Regions from separate parts of the Janthinobacterium sp. BJB446 genome, predicted to be linked through region 4. Evidence: predicted binding sites of a transcription regulator. Region 4 holds the regulator's gene; each other region holds the start of a gene.
What was found. Region 4 encodes FNR, which switches genes on or off when oxygen is low (the NO sensors DNR and NnrR bind a similar motif). Its sites were predicted from a motif close to TTGATNNNNATCAA; they were not measured.
Positions count from the first base shown of each region.

Region 1 (4,633 bases), on a different contig from region 4:
AATTCGGCACTGAAGAACGACGCCAACCTGCTCGTCATGCCGAACATCGAGTCGGCCAACATCGCCTACAACCTGGTGAAGACGGCGGCCGGCAACGGCATCGCCGTGGGTCCGATCCTGCTCGGTTGCGCCAAGCCCGTGCACATCCTGACGCCATCGGCCACCGTGCGCCGCATCGTCAATATGACGGCCTTGTGCGTCGTTGACGCGGTAGCGCAACGCAAAGCCTAAGGGTTTAGCTGCCGCCTGAAAGCCGCGCCATCCGCAAGGAGGCGCGGCTTTTTTTACATGGGCGGCACGGGCAGGGCTGCGGCGGGCGGATGGCGGCGCAGGTAGTAATGGCGGTACAGCATGATCTCGCCCCATACCAGCAGCAGCGCCGCCAGCGCGAACAGGCCCAGCGTGATCTTGAGCGAATTGAAATAGGCGCCGGCTTGCCGTTTGATGGCGTCGATGAAAATCATCGGCACTGACTTGTCGAGTTTGCTGAAGTCGGCATGGCGCGCCACGTCGGTGGTCAGGCGCACGGCCAGATCGGTGCCCAGCGCGGCCAGTTCGCCCGTCGCCTGGCCACGGAAGTTGGCGCCCTTGAGCGCTTCGCCGAGCAGGCCGACCCTGGCGATCAGCTGTTCCTGCAGCACCTGCGTCAGCAGCACGCTGCCGCGGCGCAGAATGAATTCATTGATCCAGCGCGCCTTGCTGCGTTCCCAGTAGCTGCTGGATGTGGGCTGGTAATACATGCCTTGCACGAATGGTTCCAGCAGGCTGCGCACGCTGATGGGCTGGCCCGGGGCGATCAGCTTGACCTGCTGTTCCAGGTAGACGCGCAGCGCCGGCATCTGTGCTTCGACCACGGGCTGCAAGTCGCGCTCGAGGGCCTGGTTGACCACACGGTGCACGCTGTGCACGGCGCCAAAGCCGGCACCGAGGAGCGGCAGCGCGAGCAGGATCAGCACATAGCTGAGCTTGGCGGCCACATGCCAGGCGCGGGGACGGCGCACCAGCAGGCATTTTCTGGCCAGCTGGTAGCAGATGCCGAGCGCCAGCACGAAGCCGGCCGCGCTGCACAGCAGCATCCACGGCAGGGCGGTCCACAGCAGTTCGCCGCCGAATGGCGCCAGGCTATTGCCCCAATTGACGAGTTGTTGGTTCATGTACATTGCTTTGATATGGATAAACAGGCAAGTATATCCATTGTGCAACGACATGGAGCGCGCTTGGTTTCAGTGCGCCATCAGCATGGGCAAGGTCATCTGGCGCAAGATCGTTTCCGTCACGCCGCCGAGTAAAATTTCGCGGAAGCGCGCGTGGCCGTAGCCGCCCATCACCAGCAGGTCCGCATGCACTTCGGCGGCCATGGCCAGCAGCGCCGCGCCGATGTCGCCCGTGGCGATGGCCGGACGCACTTCGACGGGCACGCCATGGCGGCTCAGGTAGGCGGCGATGTCGGCGCCCGGATGGCGGGCCGGCTGTGCATGGCCGGCCGGCGGGTGCAGCAGGGCCAGCACCACCAGGCGCGCCGCGCGCAAGAGGGGCAGGGCGTGGCCGATGGCGCGCGTCGCTTCCATGCTGCCATCCCAGGCCACCACGACGGTGTTTTCGATCTGCGTGAACTTGCCGCTGCGCGGCACGATCAGCACGGGACGGGCCGCGTTCAGCATCACGTAGGGCACCAGGTCGCTCATGGCGCCGGGCAGCGCTTCGCTGTCGTCGTGCTGGCTCAGCACCGTCAAGTCGCTGTAGCGCGCGCTGACGGCCATGCCGCCATCCTCATCGTCTTCGATCAGGCGCCGTTCCAGCGAGACGGTGCCGGCCTGGCGCGCCAGCGTTTCAAACTGGTCGAGGGCTTGTTCCGCCTGCCCATGCAGGGCGTTGATCTGCGCCGCCACGGCGCTGCCGCGCATGCCGCGGTTGTTTTCCACGTAAAAGCGCGACAGGCCCGTCATGGCGGCGCCGATCAGGTGCGCCTGGTGCGCGTGCGCCAGCCGTGCCGCGATGGCGATGCGCTGCGGCGCATGGCGCGACAGGTCGGCGTGGACGAGGATGGATTTATAGGCCATGTTGTCATTCGCTAGTCAGGATGGCAACAAGGCTAGAACGGCAACACGGGCAAGTCCAGCATTGCCTTGCTGGCGGGCGGTTTTCTTATGCTGGGCTTGATGTGGGTCAAAAAAACACGGGCCATGGCCATCCGCAAGTCCACAGCCAGGAAATGCTGATCCATTTGATGTGCATCAAAATGTTTGGCCCGTCGCCAGCCATAATGGCATTGAACTCCTTGCCTTTCCAGTGGTCTGCATCGGCGCCGGCGCCATCTGTCCGGCACTTCCCTGTGTGACGCAACAACGCTGGGCGTGGCGGGAGTTCATTCTTCAAGCGGGCGCGTGGTGTTCCTCTTTCTCTGCCCAGCGCAGCCGGATGGCGTCGATGGCGGGCAGTTCCTGCACAAACAGCTCGACCAGCCGCGCATCGAAATGGCTGCCTTGTTGCCCTTGCAGATAGCCGACGGCGTCCAGTACCGACCACGCGCGCTTGTACGGGCGCACCGAAGTCAGCGCGTCGAAGACGTCGGCCACGGCGACGATGCGCCCCGCCAGGGGAATCGCTTCGCCCGCCAAGCCGTTCGGGTAGCCGCTGCCATCCCATTTTTCATGGTGCGACAGGGCGATCTCGCGCGCCAGCGCCAGCATGCCGCCTTGCGCATGTTCGCCGATAATGTCGCCGCCGATGCGCGTGTGCGTCTGCATGATGGCCCATTCATCCGCGTCGAGCTTGCCCGGCTTTTGCAGGATGCGGTCGGGGATGCCGATCTTGCCCACGTCGTGCATGGGCGCCGCGTGCAGCAGGTCTTCTGCGGCGGCCTCGTCCATGCCGGCGGCCACGCCCAGCAGGCGCGCGTAATGGCTCATGCGGATCACGTGCAAGCCCGTTTCATTGTCCTTGTATTCTGCCGCCAGGCCCAGGCGCTGGACGATCTGCAGCCGCGTTTCCTTCAATTCATCGATGCGCACCAGCGACAGGTGCGTGCGCACGCGGGCGCGCACGATGGCGGGACTGAGCGGCTTGGTGATGTAATCGACGGCGCCCGCTTCAAAACCACTGAGTTCGTCGCGCATGTCGTTCAGGGCCGTGACGAAAATGACGGGAATGGCGGCCGTCAGTGGCGCGGCTTTCAGCTGGCGGCAGGCGTCGTGGCCGCTCATGCCCGGCATCATCACGTCGAGCAGGATCAGGGCCGGGCGTTCCTGCTGCGCCAGTTCCAGTGCCCGCGCGCCATCCTTGGCGAACAGCAGCGCGTAGTCGTTCTGCAATATCTGGCGCAGCAATTGCAAATTGGCCGCCTCATCGTCGACGACGAGAATCACGGGCCTGGCGGGTGCATTCATGGGGACTCCGGTGCGAAGGTGTGCAGCAAGTCGTGCAAGAGCGACTGTGCCAGAGGGAAATCGAAATCGTCGATGGCATGCCGCAGCGGCGCCAGCGCGTCCGCTTGCGCGCCCATGGCGTGCTGCAACTGTGCTTGCGCCGCGTCATCGAGTTCGCCGCGCCGCAAGGCGTGCAGCAGGGAACTGGCCGCTTGCCGGGCGGCGGGCGCATCGATGGCCCCCGCCGTTGCCGCTGGCAATGCAGGCGGCGCCAGCCGGGCGATGGCGGCCAGGGCCGCCGGCCATTGCGTCAGCAGGGCGCCCAAGGTCTCGTCGAGCTGCTGGGCCGTGGCGGGAGCGGGACCGGCGCAGCATTGCTCCAGCGCCGCCAGGCTGGCGGCCAGTTGCTCCAGTCCCAGGTTGGCCACCACGCCGCGCAATTGGTGACTGTGCGGCAAGAGCGCCGCGTGATCGCGCGCCTCGATGGCGGCCAGCAGGGCAGGCGGCAAGCGGGGATGCTCGCGTGCGAAACGGGCCAGCGCCGCGTGGTAGGCACTGTCGTTGCCGGCCCAGCGCTGCAGGGCGCCCGCGTGGTGCAGCACCCGTCCGCCAGCGGGCGCCGCCGGTTCGCCGCCATCGTCGCCAGCTTCTGCCGCCAGGCCCAGCACGCGGGCGATTTCCTGCGACAGCGCCTGCCACTCGACGGGCTTGGTGGCGAAACCGTCCATGCCGGCCGCCCGCGCCGCCTTGCGGTGCGCATCGAGCACGCTGGCCGTCATGGCGATCACGGGCACGCGCGGGCGGCCATCGCGCAGGGCGGCGGCACGGATGGCTTGCGTGGCGGCCAGCCCATCCATGCGCGGCATTTGCAAGTCCAGCAGCAGAATGTCGAAGTCGTCCTGCTGCGCCAGCTGCAAGGCTTGCGCGCCATCGCCGGCCGTCACCACCGTATGGCCGCGCTTGCCCAATAGTAAGCTCAGCAGTTCCAGGTTTTGCGGCACGTCGTCGGCGGCCAGCACGCGCAGGGGCGGCAGGCGCACGCTGCGGCGTTCGCTGGCGGGCAGCGCCGCCTGGCGTGCCGGCAGCAAGGGCAGCATGACGTGGAACACGCTGCCGTGCGGCAAGGCGGCATCGGCCCAGATGCGCCCCTGCATCAGCGTCACCAGTTGCCGGCTGATGGTGGTGCCCAGGCCCGTGCCGCCAAAGCGCCGCGTGGTCGAGGCGTCCGCTTGCACGAACGGTTCAAAGATGGCGTCGCGCCGTTCCGC
Region 1 covers NZ_PDZK01000002.1:485,147-489,779, reverse strand. The annotation lists gene CSQ92_RS17890 (NADP-dependent malic enzyme) at 1-231, shown strand, start outside; gene CSQ92_RS17885 (hypothetical protein) at 285-1,154, opposite strand; gene CSQ92_RS17880 (universal stress protein) at 1,224-2,060, opposite strand; gene CSQ92_RS17875 (response regulator) at 2,373-3,386, opposite strand; gene CSQ92_RS17870 (MHYT domain-containing protein) at 3,383-4,633, opposite strand, start outside.
Region 1: the regulator FNR is predicted to act here: its motif matches at 2,225-2,238, upstream of CSQ92_RS17880 (universal stress protein).

Region 2 (4,633 bases), on a different contig from region 4:
GCAAGGCCGGCGACAGGGCCAGCACCAGCAAGCCGACGGGCACGTTAATCCACAGCACCCAGCGCCAGCCCAGCATATCCGTGATGAAGCCGCCCAGGATCAGTCCCGCGACAAAGCCGCTGGCCGCCACGGCCGTCCAGGCCCCCAGCGCCCGGTTGCGCTGCGCCGGCTCGGGAAACACGGCCAGCAGCAGCGAGAACGCGGCCGGCGAAAACATGGCGGCGCCGAAGCCCTGCAGCGCGCGCGTGGCTACCAGCATGGCCGGGCTGTGCGAAAAACCACCGAGCAGCGAGGCGGCAGTGAACAGCAGCAGCCCCGTGATGAAGACGCGGCGGCGGCCAAACATGTCGGCCGCGCGCCCGCCCAGCAGCAGGAAGCCGGCGATGGCCACGCCATAGGCATTGATCACCCATTGCAGCCCGCCGGGCGTAAAGCCCAGACTCTGCTGGATTTGCGGCAAGGGAATCATGGTGATGGAAAAATCGAGCAAGGCAACGAATTGCGTGGTGCACAGCAACACCAGACAAAGTTGCCGATGTGAAAGTAACATGGAGATCCTATCGATATAGTTTTACTCGACGTCAAAAGAACGCCGCATGCCCCTATAATGCGTTTTTCCAGAGCGAAACTGAAACGATGATTTTTCGCGTACAACTATAGAAAAACTATATCGATGAAGCATCCTTTACCGCTCCAGGCGCTGCGCGCCTTTGTCGAAGTGGGCCAGCGCGGCAGCATCAAGGCGGCCGCCGAGGCGCTGCACGTGACGTCCGGTGCCGTCAGCCAGCAGATCCGCCTGCTGGAAGAGCGGGTCGGCATGCCCCTGTTTACGCGCGAACGCCAGGGCTTGCGCCTGACCGAGGCGGGCGCCATGGTCCACCCCGCCCTGCTGGGCGCCTTTGCGCAGATCGCCGGCGCCAGCCAGGCGCTGGAAGACATGGGCGCGCGCCAGACGCTCACCGTCAGCACGGTCGCCACCTTTGCCGCCGCGTGGCTGGTGCCGCGCCTGGGTCGCTTCAACCAGCGCCATCCCCATATCGAGGTGCGCGTGGAAGCGACATCCGCGCTGGTCGACCTGCGCCGCGACCGGGTCGACGTGGCCTTGCGCCACGGCCTGGGCGACTATCCGGGCTTGCAGGTGACGCGATTGATGGCGCCCGTGCTGGTGCCCGTCGCCAGTCCATCCCTGATGGCGGGCCAGCCGCCCATCGCCACGCCGGCCGATTGCCTGCGCTACCCGCTGCTGCACGATACGGACCGCGCCGACTGGCCATTGTGGCTGGCCGCGCATGGCGCCCCGGACGACAGCACGGATGCGGCGCGGGCGCGGCGCGGCTCGGCCTTCGAAGATGACTTTCTATTGATACGCGCAGCCGAGGCGGGCCAGGGCCTGGCCCTGGTGCCGCAGCTGTACGCGCAGGAGGAAATCGCCGCCGGGCGACTGGTGCAAGTGCTGGACTTGCCCTGGCCCGCGCGCTTTGCCTACTACCTGGTGGCGCGGCCCGACGCGGCCACGCGCCCCGCCGTGCAGGCATTCATGGCATGGATCTGCGAGGAAGCGCAGGCAGTGCGCTAGAGCGCATGGCCTGCGGCCACGCACGACACCACGCCGCAGGCGGTGCTGAACGGCGCCGGTACGCCGGCGCGCCCCATGGCGATGCACGTTGCGGCCGGCAATATGGCCAGCAACAGGGCCAGGTAGCCGATCGCCTTCAGGCGCCGCACGGACGCATTGCCGGCACCCGCACCTGCCCCGTGTGAATAGCCCTTGCCCGCCTCTTCGCTGCCGCTTGCCGACATTTTCGTATGCATGTCAATCTCCTCTATCCACCGTGAGCGGTCTTGCTTCACTTCTTGCTTAACTACATCTTGCTACATAAATTTCTCAAATACAACAAATAAATTCACGAAAAAAACGTTTTTCTTATTCGGTGACCGGCAGAACGATGGAGGAAATATGTCCCGTCATAGTGAAAAATGGTTCACAGCAAGCTTTTCACGCCATCCAGGCCCGAACCCGCATGGATTAAAATTCAATATAATCATTTGAATCGCAATATTCGTTTAAATGGCTTTTATTCGAACTGCCATCCAGGTGGCAAGCCGCCTGCCGTACGCATCCGGCCAAACTTGATGTAGATCATAATTTTTTGAACAAGCTCTTGCTACCCTGTAAAAAAATGACAGGAGCCCTGGATGAGCAAGACGCAGCCGAGCGACGCGGAACACAACATTGAACATGAGCGCCTGGGCAGCGCCTGGCAAGGCGTGCCAGTGCCCGACTATCCGGAAAGCGCGCCGGAAGGCGCCACCCTGGACCTGCTGCTGAGCGCCTGGCTGGGCAAGTTCACGGGCGGCATTTCGCCTGCCGCGCTGGGCAACGCCTATGCCGACTGGCTCAGCCACCTGGCGCTGGCGCCATCGAAGCAGCAAACCCTGCTGCAGGAAGCGTGGAAGAAGATCGGCCGCTGGCAGCAGTACGCGCTGCAGTCGGCGCTGGCCGGCAGCGCCACTGAGCCGCCGTGCATCGCGCCGCTGCCGCAGGACCGGCGCTTCGACGACCCTGCCTGGCGGCGCTGGCCGTACAACCTCGTCTACCAGGGCTTCTTGCTGCAGCAGCAATGGTGGCACCGCGCCACCACGGGCGTGCGCGGCGTCTCGCCGCACCACGAAGATGTCGTCACGTTCACCGTGCGCCAGTGGCTCGACATGCTGGCGCCGTCGAACTTCATGCTGACCAATCCCGTGGTGCAGCAAGCGGCCCTCGACAGCGGCGGCGCCAGCCTGGCGCGCGGCATGGCCCACACGGCCGGCGACTGGCAGCGCGCCGCCATGGGAGCGCATGCCCCCGATGCGCACCGCTACAAGGTGGGCCAGAACCTGGCCGTCACGCCGGGCAAGGTGGTCTACCGCAATGACTTGATCGAATTGATCCAGTACGCTCCCGCCACCGCCAAGGTGCATGCCACGCCGCTGCTGTTCGTGCCCGCCTGGATCATGAAGTTCTATATTCTCGACCTGTCGCCGCACAATTCGCTGGTGCGCTACCTGGTGGGCCAGGGCCACACGGTATTCATGATTTCCTGGAAAAATCCGCTGGAAGAAGACCGCGAGTTGTCGCTGGAAGACTACCGGCAGCTGGGCGTGATGGATGCGCTCGACGCCGTTGCCCGCATCACGGGCGCGCCGCAGGTGCATGCGGCAGGCTACTGCCTGGGCGGCACCCTGCTGGCGATCGCCGCCGCGACGATGGCGCGCGACGGCGATGCGCGCCTGGCCAGCCTCACCATGCTGGCCTCGCAGGTCGACTTCAAGGAGCCGGGCGAACTGTCGCTGTTCATCGACGATAGCCAGGTCAGCTTCCTGGAAGCGGCCATGTGGAAGCAGGGCTACCTCGATACGAAGCAGATGGCGGGCGCCTTCCAGCTGCTGCGCTCGAACGACCTGGTCTGGTCGCGCCAGCTGCGCCATTACCTGATGGGACAAGACGAGCAGGACAGCGACCTGATGGCCTGGAACGGGGACGCCACGCGCATGCCCTGCCGCATGCATGCGGAATACCTGCGCCGCCTGTTCCTGCACAACGACCTGGCCGAAGGCCGCTACCGCACGGCGGGCCGCCACATCGCCCTGCGCGACATCGACGCGCCGATCTTTGCCGTCGGCACCCTGACGGACCATGTGGCGCCGTGGCGCTCCGTGTATAAACTGCAGCTGCTGACCGACACGGACGTCACCTTTTTGCTCACCTCGGGCGGCCACAATGCGGGCGTCGTCTCGCCGCCGGGCCAGCCGCGCCGCAGCTACCAGCTGGCCACGCACGGCCACGATGCGCCCTATGTCGACGCGGACAGCTGGCAGCGCGACGTGCCGCACCATGACGGTTCGTGGTGGCCCGCCTGGCAAGCGTGGCTGGAAGAACGCGCGGGCGCGCAAGTGGCGCCACCGGCCATGGGGCTTGCCCTGGGCGACGCGCCGGGCAGCTACGTGCTGCAGACCTGATAACCGACAACCGAGGAAAACGCCATGCCCTATACCACCCTGCTGGTCCACGTCGACAATTCCCGCCACTGCGCCCAGCGCATCCGCCTGGCCGTGCGCCTGGCCGTCGCCGAAGGGGCGCACCTGATCGGTTCGGCCATGAGCGGCATCTCGCGCTACGCGTATGGCGGCGGCGTGAACGCGCTGCAGTTTGCGCCGGCGCAGATGCAGGCGCTGCGCACCCAGGCCAGCGAGGCGCTGCACGACTTCGAGCGTATCGCCCGCGAGGAAGGCCTGGGCGCCTACGAAACGCGCTTCGTCGACGACGACGCGCAAGGCGCGCTGCTGCTGCAGGCGCGCTATTGCGACTTGCTGATCCTGGGCCAGACGGATGCGCAGGATACGCCGTCGCGCGTTATCGCCGGCACGGCCGAATACCTGATGCTGCATTGCGGCCGGCCCGTGCTGATGGTGCCGCACGCGCCCTCCGCCGCGCCGGCGGGCGCCGCGCAGCATCCGCTGCTGGCCTGGAACGGCAGCGCCGAAGCGCTGCGCGCCATCACCGATGCGCTGCCGCTGCTGCAAAGGGCGCGGCAAGTCACCCTGGCCGTCGTCAATTCGCACGCCCAGCCGGCCGCGCACGGCGAGCAGC
Region 2 covers NZ_PDZK01000001.1:1,226,567-1,231,199, reverse strand. The annotation lists gene CSQ92_RS05490 (MFS transporter) at 1-550, opposite strand, end outside; gene gcvA (transcriptional regulator GcvA) at 674-1,576, shown strand; gene CSQ92_RS05480 (hypothetical protein) at 1,573-1,812, opposite strand; gene CSQ92_RS05475 (PHA/PHB synthase family protein) at 2,197-4,002, shown strand; gene CSQ92_RS05470 (universal stress protein) at 4,027-4,633, shown strand, end outside.
Region 2: the regulator FNR is predicted to act here: its motif matches at 2,131-2,144, upstream of CSQ92_RS05475 (PHA/PHB synthase family protein).

Region 3 (4,633 bases), on a different contig from region 4:
CGTGGCTGAAACGGTTGTTCATGCATGAGGACTCCCTCGTCGGTCGGCAGTGGATGCCGCCAAGCATAGCGAGGGGAGTCTAAAAATAGTGTAAACAGTGGGCCTGGCGCCGCAAGTGCGGCGTAAACAGGCCGTGCGTGTGGAGGGCGGCAGCGGGCGCTGGTGCGCCGCTGCCGTTCATGCGGCTTACTTTCCTTGGCGGCGGCGTGCCAGGAAGCCCAGCAGGCCCAGGCCGGCGAGCAGCATGGCATAGGTTTCAGGTTCCGGCACGGCGGAAATGAAGGCCCTGTAGTTGCTCAGATCCTTGGGCAGGCCCGCCACCGTGAAGGTGGTGCCGGCAGCCACGGGAGCGGCCCAGTGGAACACCAGTTCGCCCTGGCCGAAGTGGATGGCCAGGTAGTCATAGGCGGCCGCGCTCGTATAGGAATTGACACCGCCACTCAAGCCTGCCGTGGTGCCGGCAGTGCAGCCCGAGGTGGCGTTGTCGCAATACGAGACGGCGGCGCCCAGGCTGGTGCCGAACACGCCATTGATATAACCCTGGATGTCCGAGGGACTTTGTGGTACCAGGTTATCGTCATAATATTTCACCTGCAGTGCCGGCGATGGTGAATAGGTGACGGTGCTGCCGGCGATGACGAAACCGCTGGCCGGACCCACATCCACCCAGGTGGCCGCTTGCGCCGCACTTGCCAGTACAGTCATTGCGGCCAGCATGGATGCCTTGATGGCAATGCTCTTTATGCTTTTCATGAAAATCCCCTTGTGCTTGAGACAGTCGCTTCATAGTGTCGGGACGCGTCCCTGCATGCCGGGGAAGTCATCCCATTGCCCGTTTTAGCTGCTTTTACCTATTTCCTGCGCGTAGTGAATACGCATATGAAAGCTTACTCTTGATATAAATTAATACAATTTTAATAATTCTATTGGCTGGCTTGACAACATCGTATATGGCTATGTTTGGCTGTGCCAGCGATAGCCATCATGAGGTTGGGAAATGGCGTGACAAAGGCGCCAGTTTGTGCTGGCGGCGTCTTGCCTTGGGGAAGGGAGGGGGCGTCAGTCGCTGTTGTTGCTGACGCCAAACAGGCGATCCTTGGCGTTGAGCAGCTTTTGCACCTTGGCGCCCATTTTCATCAGCTGCGCCATCGATTCGGGCGACAGGCGCTGCAAGTCGTCGAACCAGGTGTTGGCCAGGTCGACCAATTCATACATTTCGCGCATGCGCTCTTGCGCATACTGGTCGACGGGTTCCGTGGCCGGCGCCAGCAGCGATTCGCGCAGCACCGTCAGGGTGGGCGCCACTTCGCGGCGGCGGCGCTCGGCGGCCACCACGCGGAAGATTTGCCACACATCGCCCAGCGAGGAAAAATACTCGCGCCGGTCGCCGGGGATGCGCGACTGGCGTATCAAGCCCCAGCCCTGCAATTCCTTGAGGCCGATGCTCACGTTCGAGCGTGAAAAACTCAGGTGTTCCGCGATTTCATCCGCGTGTAAAGGATGCTCCGCGACAAACAACAAGGCGTACACTTGCCCCACCGTACGGTTAAAGCCCCAGCGGCTGCCCATCTCGCCAAAATGGCTGACGAAGGTCAGGATCAGCGGCGTCATTTGGATATGTTGAGTTTTCATAATTGTCTGAATTTTTTCACGCCACACCCGCAGGGTCAATTGATATATGTCATGTTTCGCAGTATTATACAAAATATCGAATTTACAGAAAATTCTGAAAACTCAAGAAGTATAGAAGATGCCGACCACGCCCTTGTCCTTGCCCCGCTTTATTCTTCCCCGTGTCGCCAGCCTGGCGCAGGGCGGTGCCGCCTTGCTGTGGCTGCCACAAGCGGCCTTGCTGGCCTGGGCCGTGCAAGCCATGCAGGGCGGTGCGCCCTGGCGCGCGGCCCTGCTGCCGGCCGCTGGCGTGCTGCTGCTGGGTGTGCTGCGCGCCGGCTGCGAAGCGTGGGGCGCGCGGCGCATGTATGCGGCGGCGCGCGAACACCTGTCGACCTTGCGGGCGCAAGTGGCGCAAGCGCTGGCGCAGCGTTCGCCGCTGGACCGCCAGCGCGCCCAGTCGGGCCAGGCGGCCAGCATCATCGCCGAACAGGCCGAAGCCATCGTGCCGTATCTGGTGCGCTACAAGCCGGCACGCTGGAAAGTCATGCTCGTGCCGCTCGTGATCCTCGCCGTGGTGACGCCGCTGTCGTGGATCGCCGCCTTGATCCTGCTCATCGCCGCGCCCCTGATTCCCGTCTTCATGGCCCTTGTCGGCATGGGCGCGCAAGCGGCCAGCCGCGCGCAGATGGTGGAAATGGGCAGCATGAACGCCTTTCTGCTGGACCGCCTGCGCGGCCTGGCCACCTTGCGCGCGCTCGACGCCGTCGACGCCACGGCTGAACGGCTGGACGCCTCGTCGCAATCCGTGCGCCGGCGCACGATGGTGGTGCTGCGCATCGCCTTCTTGTCGTCCGCCGTGCTGGAACTGTTTTCCGCGCTGGGCGTGGCCATGGTGGCGGCGTTTATCGGTTTCTCCTTGTTGGGCAGCATCAATTTCGGCACCTGGGGTCGGGAACTGAACCTGGGGCAGGGCTTGTTCATCCTGCTGCTGGCGCCCGCGTTTTTCGAGCCCTTGCGCGAACTGGCCGCCGTCTGGCACGACAAGGCGGCCGGCGAAGCGGGCCTGGCCGGCTTGCACGACCTGGCGGGCGAGGGCGAGCCCCTGCCTGGCGCGCAGGTACTGCCTGCCGTCGTCTCCGCCGCCGCCATGGCGGTGGCGGCACCGCCCGCCGTGGAGCTCCGGCAATTGCGCTTTGCCCATCCCGGCGAGGCGCCCGTGTTTGACGGCTTCGATTTGACCGTGCTTGCCGGCGAGCACGTGGCCCTGCTGGGCGCCAGCGGCGCCGGCAAGACCACCTTGCTGTCCTTGCTGGCCGGCTTGCTGCCCGCCAGCGGCGGAGACATCCGCATCGGCGGCGTGCGCCTGACCGACAGCACCGTCAATACCTTGCGCCAGCGCATGGCCTGGATGGGGCAGCGCCCGCACGTGTTTGCCGCGTCCGTCAGCCAGAACGTGACCCTGGGCCGCGTTGGCGCGAACGCCGCGCAAGTGACGCAGGCCCTGCACCTGGCCGACCTGGCTGCCGTGGCGCAGGCGCAGCCGGCCGTCATGCTCAGCGATGGTGGCCAGGGCTTGTCCGGCGGCGAAGCCGTGCGCCTGGCCCTGGCCCGCGTGGCCCTGCATCCGCATGCCGACCTGCTGCTGGTCGATGAACCGACGGCGCACCTGGACAGCGAAACGGCGGCGCGCGTGACGGATGCCTTGCTGGCACTGGCGAAAGGCAAGACGATGATCGTCGCCACACACGACCCCGTACTGGCTGGCCGGCTGCAGCGCACGGTGCAGGTCGATGCCCGAGTCCTGGTACAGGAGCAGCAGGCATGAAAAATTCACTGATACGCAACCCCGTCCTGCGCCAGTTGCTGCTGGCCCAACCGGGCAAGCTGATCGGCGGCGCCTTGCTGGCGGCCCTGACGGCGGTGTCCGGCATGGCGTTATTGGGCTTGTCCGGCTGGTTCATCACGGCCACCTCGATCGCCGGCCTGCATGCTTCCACCGCGATCCTGTTCGACGTGTTCGGCCCGTCCGCCGGCATCCGCCTGCTGGCCATCGGCCGTACGGGTTCGCGCTATGCGGAACGCCTCGTCACGCACGACGCCACGTTCGCCGCGCTGGCCAGCATCCGCGTGCGGCTGTTCCGTGGCTGGTCGCGCCCGGAAGCGGCCAGCCGCCTGCTGCGCCAGCCCGCCAAGCTGCTGTTCCGCCTGACGGCCGATATCGATGCGCTCGAGTCGCTGTACTTGCGCCTGCTGGTACCTGCCTTCACGGCCTTGTGCGCGGCCTTGCTGGCTGGCGTGGCGCTGGGCGCGATGCAGTGGCAGCTGGGCCTGGGCCTGGCCGCATGGCTGCTGGCCGCCGGCGGAGGCATCAGCTGGATCGTCGCGCAGCGCGCCCGCCGTCCCGCCATCGTGCGTTCGCGCGCCATTGAAAAATTGCGTTCGGGCGCCATCGACCTGGTGGCGGGTCAGACGGATCTGGTGATGGCGGGCCGCATCGACGCCCAATGCGCGGCGCTGGCGCAGATCGACCGCTCGCTGGCGCAAGCCGATTTTGCCCTGCTGCGCCTGGAGACGGCTGCCGGCGCCGCGTATGGCGTGGCGGGCAGTGCGACCCTGGCTGGCGTGCTGCTGGCCGTGGCCGCGCTGCTGGAGCAGCAGGCGCTGAACGTGCCGCTGGCCGCCCTGGCCCTGCTGATCGCCCTGACGGCCGTGGAACCGTTTGCGGGCTTGCGCCGCGGCGCGCTGGAAGCGGGCCGCATGCTGCTGGCCATGCGCCGTCTGGCGCCGCGCCTGGCCGGACGGGACATAGCGGTGCCGCCCGTGGATGCCGTGCCGGGCTTGCGCCTGGAACGCGTGAGCGCCGCCCATGCGGGCAGCCGTGTGGCCATCTTGCATGACGTATCGCTGCACATCGCGGACGGCGAGCGCGTGGCCTTGATCGGTCCCAGCGGTGCGGGCAAGTCGACCTTGCTGGCCATCGCCGCGCGCGAGCTGGCGCCGCTGTCGGGCACGGTGGCTG
Region 3 covers NZ_PDZK01000001.1:735,361-739,993, forward strand. The annotation lists gene CSQ92_RS03355 (hypothetical protein) at 1-26, opposite strand, end outside; gene CSQ92_RS29290 (PEP-CTERM sorting domain-containing protein) at 187-753, opposite strand; gene CSQ92_RS03365 (GbsR/MarR family transcriptional regulator) at 1,060-1,611, opposite strand; gene cydD (thiol reductant ABC exporter subunit CydD) at 1,751-3,439, shown strand; gene CSQ92_RS03375 (amino acid ABC transporter ATP-binding/permease protein) at 3,436-4,633, shown strand, end outside.
Region 3: the regulator FNR is predicted to act here: its motif matches at 1,672-1,685, upstream of cydD (thiol reductant ABC exporter subunit CydD).

Region 4 (4,633 bases):
CCACGTCCAGGGTGGCGCCCATGTGTTCGAGGATGCCGCGCGCCACGGCCTGGTTCAAATGATTGTCTTCCACCAGCAGGAAATGCACGCCGGCCAGTTCCGTGCCCAGCGGCTGGTGCAGGATGCGCTGCTCGCCGCCGTCATTCTTGGCGATCAGCGCCTGGTGCAGGGCATCGAACAGGCTGGAGCCCGTGATCGGCTTCATCAGCACGACATCGGCCTCGGCCGCACTGGAGATTTCCTCCAGGTGGTTGCGGGCGAAGGCGTTGACCATCACCACGATGGGCTGGCGCTGGCCGCTGGCCGCCTGGCGGATGGCCTTGGCCGTGGCCAGTCCGTCCATCACGGGCATGTGCCAGTCGGCCAGCACCACATCATACGGCTGCTGCTGCGCCAGGCGTTCGCGGTACAGTTCGATGGCGGCAAAGCCGGAGTCCACTTCGTCGGCCAGCCAGCCCCACGCCTCGATCAGCTTGACGATCAGTTCGCGCGTGGTGCGGTTGTCGTCGGCCACCAGCAGGCGCAGCTGGCCCAGGGCCGGCGTGCGCCGCGTTTCGGCCGGCTGCGCCAGCATCTCGAAGGGCACGCTGAACCAGAAGCGGCTGCCCTTGCCTTCGCTGCTGGCGACGGCGATGTCGCCGCCCATCATGTGGATCAGCTGCTTGCTGATGGCCAGGCCCAGGCCCGTGCCGCCGAAGCGCCGCGTGATGCTCTGGTCGCCCTGCGAAAACGCGGCAAACAGCTGCTGTTGCTGCAGTTCCGTCATGCCGATGCCCGTGTCGCGCACTTCGAAGCGCAGCCAGGCGCGCCCGTTTTCGCTTTCGGCCAGGCTGACGGCCACCACCACTTCGCCGCTCTCGGTAAACTTGATGGCGTTGCCGGCCAGGTTGACGAGAATTTGCTGCAGGCGCTGGGCGTCGCCCACGAGGCGCCGCGGCACGTCGGGCTCGACGGCGATGGCCAGTTCCAGCTCCTTTTCGCCCGCATTCATGGTCATCGTCGTGGCCAGGGTATTCATGACTTCATCGAGGTCGAATTCGACGGGCGACAATTCCATGCGGCGCGCCTCGATCTTCGAATAGTCGAGCACATCGTTGAGGATGCCCAGCAGCGACTGGCCCGCCACTCTGACCATGGTCAGGTACTTGCGCTGTTCCGTGTCGAGCCTGGTATTGCCCAGCAAATACACCATGCCCAGCACGGCATTGAGGGGCGTGCGGATTTCATGGCTCATGTTGGCCACGAAATCGCTCTTCGCGCGGTTGGCCGCCTCGGCCCGGTCGCGTTCCTGCTCCAGCTCCGCCGCGCGCGCTTCGAGTTCCTGCTGCAGGCGGTCGCGTTCGCTCATCAGGCCATTGAACGCTTCCGTCAGTTCGCCGATCTCGTCGCGCTGCTGTACCGGCACGGGGGTGAAACGGCTGCCGCTGGTGCGCAGGGCCAGCAGGGTGTCGCGCAGGCGCACCAGCGGCGACAGCAGGCGCACGGTAACCAAGCCCAGAACAAAGGCGGCCAGCAGCGAAGCGAGGATGCTCCACAGCACCAGCCGGTACAGTACGCCGTCGAACGGTTCGAAGGCATCCTCGACGGGCAGCGAGGCGGCCAGCAGCCAGTTCACGGATTTCAGGCGCTTGAAGCTGTTGACGGCCGTGATGCCGCGGCTGTTGGTGCTGACCATGCTGCCTTCGCCATCCTCCTTCAGCAGCTGGGTGGTCGTCAGGTTGGCGTTCGGCTTGCGCGGCTGCAGCAAACGGCTGGTATCGGGGTGCAGCACATAGCGCGGCACGGCGCCGCGCGTGAGGATGAAGTAATAGCCGCTCTTGCCGATCTTTTCCGAGCGCAGGCGGCCCAGCAGATTGTCCTTGTACAGGCGCAGCACGCCGATCACCACGCCGGCCACCTGGCCATCGGCGGCCAGCACGGGCGCCACCATCTGCACGATGGGCATGCCGCTCGACTTGCCCAGCATCGGCTCGGTAATCATGGGCTGGCGCGTGCGCAGGACGGTCTGGAAGTACTCGCGCTCGGCGACGTTGATGCCGGCGCGCCCCGTCACTTCCGGCATGTCGGCCACGATGGCGCCATGCGCGTCGAGCACCAGCACGTCGTCGAACAGCACCAGCATCGAGCGGCGCGCATAGTATTCGCGCAGTTTGGCGGGCTGGGCGATCAGTTCCGGCGGCTGCTGCCTGGCCGTCAGGGTGACAATCTGCAGCAGCATGCCCAGCTTGTCGTCGAGCTCGGCAGCGGTGCGGCTGATCAGGGATGACTGCTGGCTCAGCAGTACTCGGGTGAAGTCGTCGCGCATGTGCTGCACCTGGATCATGGTGACCAGCGCGATCATGGCGATCGAGGTCAGGCTGGTGGCCAGCGCGACTTTTGCTTTAATGCCGAGAGGCTTCATGATTTCCTTTTCAGTGCCGGGCGGCACAGGCGGCAGATAATGCTGTCAGGAATTTTCCTATCAATACCCCAGCTTGGCAAGCGCCGCCGCGCAAATTGCCCGCCCCGTATGGGCTTTTGACGATGTTGCCATATAATTAAAGGCTGGACGTCGTTTATTCGCCGAATTTACGGTGAAATTGGCATACGGCAACCCTGTATGCAGCTGTATGCAGTAAACTTGTTGTTGCATTTTCTAAAAGGTACCGACATGACTGAAGCGCTACTCACTCCCACCTTGCCCACCGTGAACGTGGAGGCGTTGCGTGCACGATGCTCGACCTGCAGCATGCATCAATTGTGCCTGCCGATGGGCCTTGATGTGGGCGACATGGATAGGCTGGACCAGATCATCGGCCGCCGCCGCAAGATCGTGCGCGGGGCCTCGCTGTTCCGCATCGGCGACTCGTTCCAGAACCTGTACGCGATCCGCCTGGGGCACTTCAAGACCTACCAGATCAATCCGGGTGGCGAAGAGCAGGTGACGGGTTTCCAGATGGCGGGTGAACTGCTGGGCATGGATGCCATCAGCGCCGACCGCCACCACTGTAATGCCGTGGCGCTGGAAGACAGCGAAGTGTGTGAAATTCCGTTTTCCAGCCTGGAACAATTGCTGGGCAATATGCCGACCCTGCTGCGTCATTTCCACCGCATGATGAGCCAGGAAATCACGCGCGAGCAAAGCGTCATGCTATTGCTGGGCAATATGCAGGCGACCCAGCGTTTTGCCGCCTTCATCGTCAACCTGGCGTCGCGCTATGAAGCACGCGGCTATTCGGGCAGCAATTTCCAGCTGCGCATGTCGCGCGAGGAAATCGGCAACTACCTGGGCCTGACCATCGAAAGCGTCAGCCGCTTATTGTCGAAATTCAAGAAAGAAGGCTGGCTGCGCGTCTCGAACCGCGAGATCGAAATCCTGCAGCCGGCCAAGTTGAAAGCGATTACGGCCGGTACGGACGTCTGCAAATAAGACTTACAGTTCTTCATCCGCGTGCAGCGCGATGCTGCGTTGCAGGGGCCAGGTCCAGATGCCGGACAGGCGCCACTCGCGTTTGTCGTTTTCCACCAGCACTTGCCAGCGGCTGCGCTCGAGCATCGGCAGTGCCACGGAAAAATTGCCGGCCGCATCGGGCTGCACCAGCAGCTTGATATCCTTTTCCGGCAGGGTCGCATGCGCCAGGTGCAGCAGCAAAGGCGCCTGATAAGCCTTGCCGAAGCTGTGCACGGAACCACTGAGGCGCGCTGCAGCCACGTCATATGACAGGCGCGTATCCATGGCCAGGTCGCTGGCGATCGTGTCGCGCTTCAAATCCTGGTTGATCGCCTTGCCCTGCTTGTAATAATCGCCCACCACCAGCGCATCGGGCTGCGTAAATGCGATATAGCCCATGAAGCTGCCGACGACCACGGACAGGCCGGGACCGATCATCAGCAGCCATGGCCAGCGATGCTTGTACCACGGTGCAACGGGTGCTTGCAGTTTCAGACTGTCGGACATGATATTTCTCCTGTTTAATCAGCCAGTCCCCGCATGGGGACCGGCCTTCCTGCAACTTCGTGGCGGCGGCGAGGGCACCCGGTCCCCGTCCGCCTTTCCTTGTTAACGTGGCACGATGAATACCGCGCTTTCACGCACATGCAGCGATGGATCGTCCAGCGATTGCAATTCGATCGCAATCTTGTTCGAGCCCTTCTCGCCGACGCCGTGCGGCACGCGCAGGCGGATCGGCCAGCCCAGCGTTTCCGTTGGCTGCAAGGTCACTTCTTCGCGCGTCAGCAAGGTCAGGCCCGGCAAGCCGGAAGCGCTGATTTTAAAATGCTGGCTTTGCTCGGACGTATTCATGATCTGCAGGCGGTAGACGTTTTCGATCATGCCGTCCTCCACTTCGCGTCCCATCGAACCGCGGTCGCGGATCACGTCCATTTTCAGGGGCGTGCGCAGGGCCAGCGAGGTACACACGGCGATGATGATCAGGGCCAGGATGGAAGTGTAGATCAAGACGCGCGGGCGCATGGCGCGCTGGCGTATCTGCTTCGAATTGAAGTTGTTTTCCATCGCATGGTCGGTGCTGTAGCGTATCAGGCCGCGCGGCCGCTCGACCTTGTCCATCACGCTGTTGCAGGCATCGACGCAGGCGGCGCAGCCGATGCATTCATACTGCAGGCCGTTGCGGATATCGATGCCGGTCGGACA
Region 4 covers NZ_PDZK01000004.1:370,990-375,622, forward strand. The annotation lists gene CSQ92_RS23740 (response regulator) at 1-2,401, opposite strand, end outside; gene fnr (fumarate/nitrate reduction transcriptional regulator Fnr) at 2,651-3,409, shown strand; gene CSQ92_RS23750 (FixH family protein) at 3,413-3,937, opposite strand; gene ccoG (cytochrome c oxidase accessory protein CcoG) at 4,040-4,633, opposite strand, start outside.